One region of the Rhodococcus sp. W8901 genome, then DNA from elsewhere that is predicted to be linked to it. Evidence: riboswitches for the same ligand, from Rfam matches in the RefSeq annotation. Region 1 holds a riboswitch; the other holds the start of a gene.

Region 1 (2,457 bases):
GTGCGTCGTCGAGGCGGGGTGGATCACCAGCGACCGCACGTCACCGATGTTGGCGACATGGCTGTGCAGGGTGAGGGCGTTGACGAACTTCTTGCCCGCGTCCACGCCACCGGCGAGCTCGAACGCCACGATGGCGCCGGTGCCGCGGGGGGCCAGCGTCTTGCCGCGCTCGTGCCACGGCGACGACGGCAGACCGGCGTACGACACCGAGGTCACCTCGGGGCGGGCCTCGAGGTACTCGGCGACGGCCTTCGCGTTCGCGACGTGGCGCTCCATGCGCAGGCTCAGCGTCTCGATGCCCTGCGAGATGAGGAACGCGTTGAACGGCGAGATGGCCGCACCCAGGTCGCGCAGCAGCTGCACGCGGGCCTTGAGCGCGAATGCCGGTGCGCCGAGATCCGCGTAGACGACGCCGTGGTAGCTCGGGTCGGCGGTGGTGAAGTTGGTGTGGCGGCCCTGTGTCCAGTCGAAGTTGCCGCCGTCGACGATCACGCCGGCGACCGCGGTGCCGTGGCCGCCGAGGTACTTGGTGGCCGAGTGGACGACGATGTCCGCGCCGAACTCGAGCGGACGGATCAGGTACGGGGTCGCGACCGTGTTGTCGACGATCAGCGGGATGCCGTTCTCGTGCGCGACCTTCGAGATGCCGGGGATGTCCAGCACGTCGTTGCGCGGGTTCGAGATGGACTCACCGTAGAACGCCTTGGTGTTCGGGCGGATGGCGGCGCGCCACTGCTCGATGTCGTCGGGATCCTCGACGAACGAGACCTCGATGCCCAGCTTGCGCAGCGAGTAGTGGAACAGGTTGTACGTGCCGCCGTACAGGCGCGGGCTCGACACGATGTGGTCGCCGGCCTCGGCGAGGTTGAGGATCGCGAACGTCTCGGCGGCCTGACCGGACGCGAGCAGCAGCGCTGCCACGCCACCCTCGAGCGCGGCGATCCGCTGCTCGACGGCGTCCTGCGTCGGGTTCATGATGCGGGTGTAGATGTTGCCCGGCTCTGCCAGCCCGAACAGCGCGGCGGCGTGGTCGGTGCTGTTGAACGTGTACGAGGTGGTCTGGTAGATCGGCAACGCGCGCGCGTTGGTGGTGCCGTCCGGCAACTGGCCAGCGTGGATCTGCTTGGTCTCGAAGCTCCAGTCGGCCGTCGGATCGGTCGCGGCGTCCGTGATGTCGGTCATGAGTCGTCTACTCCAGGTTGGGGAGGTGATGAGTCGGCGCTGCGGCGTCCGCGCGCCGGAATGACTGGGCTATCTGCGACAACAACACATGAGAAACCTCCGGTGGGGCATGGCCCGGTCAGTGGGTCCGTCCCAGCGGACCCGCGCTTGTCACCCGACTCTCGCCGGGAAACCTGGTCATCACCCGGGGCACCCCACCGCGGTTGGAGGGTTGCCGACCAGCGAGCCGGGGCTTGACGCTGGCACTCATGACCTGCCGCCGATAGTAGCGGTATCGACCGCGCGGTTGGAAGGAGGGCAGGCAAGCGCGTCGAGAAGGGAAAGTGACGAGCCCCACTTGACTTAGCTGTATATACAGGACTAAACATGTGCCGCAGGTTGTGACGCAGGGCACAAAACTCGCACAAAACTGTGGGTTTCCGATCCGCGCTGCGTCCGCCGATAACGCCACCGTCCAGGGAGTTCGATTGTGACAGACACTGCCCCGGCGCTGACCCGAGGTCTCACAGCGCGCCATATCCGCTTCATCGCCCTCGGTTCCGCCATAGGCACCGGCCTCTTCTACGGCTCCGCGGAGGCGATAAGCCAGGCGGGGCCGTCCGTCTTGCTGGCCTACTTGATCGGCGGCGCGGTGATCTACATCGTGCTCCGTGCGCTCGGCGAGATGGCGGTGAGCAACCCGGTCTCGGGTTCGTTCGGCGAGTACGCGAGCAAGTATCTGGGTCCGCTCGCGGGATTCGCGACCGGCTGGACCTACACGTTCGAGATGATCGTGGTCTGTCTGGCCGACGTGACGGCCTTCGGCGTCTACATGGGTTTCTGGTTTCCGGATGTCCCGCGGTGGATCTGGGTGTTGTCGGTCATCTTCTTCATCGGCGCGATCAACCTGCTCAGCGTCAAGGTCTTCGGTGAGGTGGAGTTCTGGTTCACGATCGTCAAGATCGTGGCGATCGTGGCGATGATCGCCGGAGGTATCGCGGTTCTGATCTTCGGGTTCGGTCTTCACGACACCAGCGAGGGAGTGTCGAACCTGTGGAACGAGGGCGGGTTCTTCGCCACTGGGCTCGGCGGGTTCCTCGGCTGCTTCGCGATCGTGATGTTCGCATTCGGTGGCACCGAGATCATCGGCATCACAGCGGGCGAGGCCGAGGACCCGAAGAAGACCATTCCGCGAGCGATCAACACCGTGCCCATCCGGATCATCGTCTTCTACGTGCTCACACTCGCCGTGATCATGGCGATCACCCCGTGGCAGAACATCGGGTCCGAGGGCAG
Region 2 (2,457 bases), 2.2 Mb from region 1:
TGTTCCGGGAGGAATCCGGGCGGGCGCTGGCCACCGTCGCCCGACTGGTCGGGGACATCGAGATCGCCGAGGACGCGGTGCAGGATGCGTTCACGGAGGCGCTGCGGACGTGGCCCGTCGACGGCGCCCCGCAAACCGGGGGCATGGATCACGACGGTCGCCCGGAACCGCGCGATCGACCGGCTGCGGCTGATCTTCACGTGTTGCCATCCGGCGTTGTCCGCACCGTCACAGGTGGCGCTGACGCTGCGGCTGGTGTGTGGGCTGACCACGCCCGCGCGTTCATGCAGCCGGGGCCCACCGTCGGGCAGCGGCTGAGTCGGGCGAAGGCGAAGATCCGGACCGCGGGCATCCCACTGCGGGTGCCGTCCGACGGCCTGCTCCCCGAACGTCTGCCCGCCGTGCTCGCATGCGTCTATCTCGTTTTCACGGAAGGGTATTCGGCCACCGCAGGTGATGCGAGCGTGCGCGGCGAGCTGTGTGACGAGTCGCTGCGGCTCGGTCGTCTGCTGTGTGAACTGATGCCCGACGCGCCGGAGGTCTGGGGGCTCACGTCCCTGATGTGCCTGCAGGACAGTCGCCGCCGCGCACGCGTCGACAGTTCCGGCGAAGCCGTTCCGCTCGACGAGCAGGACCGTGGCCGATGGGATCGGTCTCGGATCTCGGAAGGATTGGCGCGCTTGATCGTTGCCCGCGCGGGCGGTGGCGGGCGCTATACCGTCGAGGCCTCCATCGCCGCGGCACACGCCGTCGCTCCCACCTTCGCCGATACCGACTGGTCTGCGATCGTCGCCGCCTACGACCGTCTCCTCGGGTTCGGACAATCCCCCGCCGTGCAACTGAATCGGGCTGTCGCAGTGAGATTTCGGGATGGGCCCGAGGCCGGAATCGTCGCGGTGGACGAGATCGGGGGAGTGGGTGCGGCCGGGTTCGATCACACGGTGGCCGCGGTGCGCGCCGACCTGCTGCGCCGCTCCGGCCGGCGCCGAGACGCCGTCGCCGAGTATCGGCGCGCGGCGTCCTCGGCGCGGACCGCGTCGTCGCGACGATTCCTCGAACGGCGCCTCGCCGAACTCGGCGAGATGTGACCACCGTCTCGTTCCGGAAGGGTTGACGATGGGTTGACATGGCGCGGACGCCTCTGCCATTCTCGTTGCCAGGTCACGAGTACCAGCGTCAAGCCCCGGCTAGCTGGTCGGCAACCCTCCAACCGCGGTGGGGTGCTCCGGGTGACGACCAGGCTGTCGGCCACAAGGCCGCGGCAAGCGCGGACTCCGATGGCGTCAACTCTCATCGCCGACGAGTCCTGAACTCGAAGGATGTCGTGATGACTGCTGTACTGACTGCCGATACCTGCTGCGCCACCGCCCCGATTGCTCGGGTGTCGGGCTGTGACCTGCAGGTTCCGCTTGTCGGGGGTGGAACCTGCACCTATGCGAACTTCGACTACGCGGCCAGCGCGCCGGCCCTGGCGCAGGTCACCGACCGGGTCCAGGAACTGCTGCCCTTCTACGCAAGCGTGCATCGCGGCGCCGGCTACGCCTCCCGCGTGAGCACCGAGGCCTACGAGAACGCCCGCGGATCGGTGGAGCGCTTTGTCGGAGCCGACACCGACCAGGTCGTCGTCTTCACCCGCAACACCACCGACTCGCTCAACCTGCTCGCGAACTGCGTGCCCGGCGATGTCGTCGTCCTCGACATCGAGCACCATGCAAACCTGTTGCCGTGGAAGAACTCCCGCATCGTCGAGGCTGCCGACACGGTCGCCGAGACGATCCGTCGCCTGGTCGCCGAACTGTGCGCCAAGCCCGCCGCGCTGCTCGCGATCACCGGGGCCTCCAACGTCACCGGTGAGGTGCTGCCGATCGCCGAACTGGCCGACATCGCGCACCGCTGCGGCGCCCGGATCCTCGTCGACGGCGCGCAGTTGACCCCGCACCGCCGCGTGAACCTCGCCGAGTGCGGCGTCGACTACCTGGCCTTCTCCGGCCACAAGCTGTACGCACCCTTCGGTGCGGGCGTACTGGTCGGCCGCCGTGACTGGCTCGACGACGCGCAGCCGTACCTCGCCGGTGGCGGCGCTGTCCGCGAGGTGACGATCGACGAGACCTGCTGGGCGCCCGCCCCCGCCCGCCACGAGGCCGGCAGCCCCAACGTCCTCGGTGTCGCCGCGCTCGCGGCCGCGTGTGACGCGCTGTCCGCCTTGGACTTCGACCGTGTCGTCGAGCACGAGCGTGTGCTGTCGACCCGCCTCGCGGACGGCCTCGCGGAGATCGACGGTGTGCACCTGCTGCGCCTGTGGTCGGATGCGCCGGACAGCGTCGGCATCGTCACCTTCACGATCGACGGCTTCGAGCCGGGCCGGATCGCCGCGTTCCTGTCCGCCGAACACGGAATCGGCGTGCGCGACGGCCGCTTCTGCGCTCACCCGCTGCTCAGCCGCATCGGCCACGCCGG

What was found. A riboswitch is a leader RNA that binds a small molecule or an ion and turns the genes downstream of it on or off. The one in region 1 is predicted to bind S-adenosylmethionine.
Region 2: another riboswitch for S-adenosylmethionine. It lies ahead of HUN07_RS03360 (aminotransferase class V-fold PLP-dependent enzyme); the one in region 1 lies ahead of HUN07_RS19775 (bifunctional o-acetylhomoserine/o-acetylserine sulfhydrylase).

Annotation. Positions count from the first base shown of each region.
Region 1 covers NZ_CP054690.1:4,221,738-4,224,194, reverse strand. The annotation lists gene HUN07_RS19775 (bifunctional o-acetylhomoserine/o-acetylserine sulfhydrylase) at 1-1,182, opposite strand, end outside; SAM riboswitch class IV at 1,321-1,436, opposite strand; gene HUN07_RS19770 (amino acid permease) at 1,652-2,457, shown strand, end outside.
Region 2 covers NZ_CP054690.1:732,829-735,285, forward strand. The annotation lists partial or broken gene HUN07_RS03355 (RNA polymerase sigma factor) at 1-1,088, shown strand, start outside; SAM riboswitch class IV at 1,160-1,274, shown strand; gene HUN07_RS03360 (aminotransferase class V-fold PLP-dependent enzyme) at 1,328-2,457, shown strand, end outside.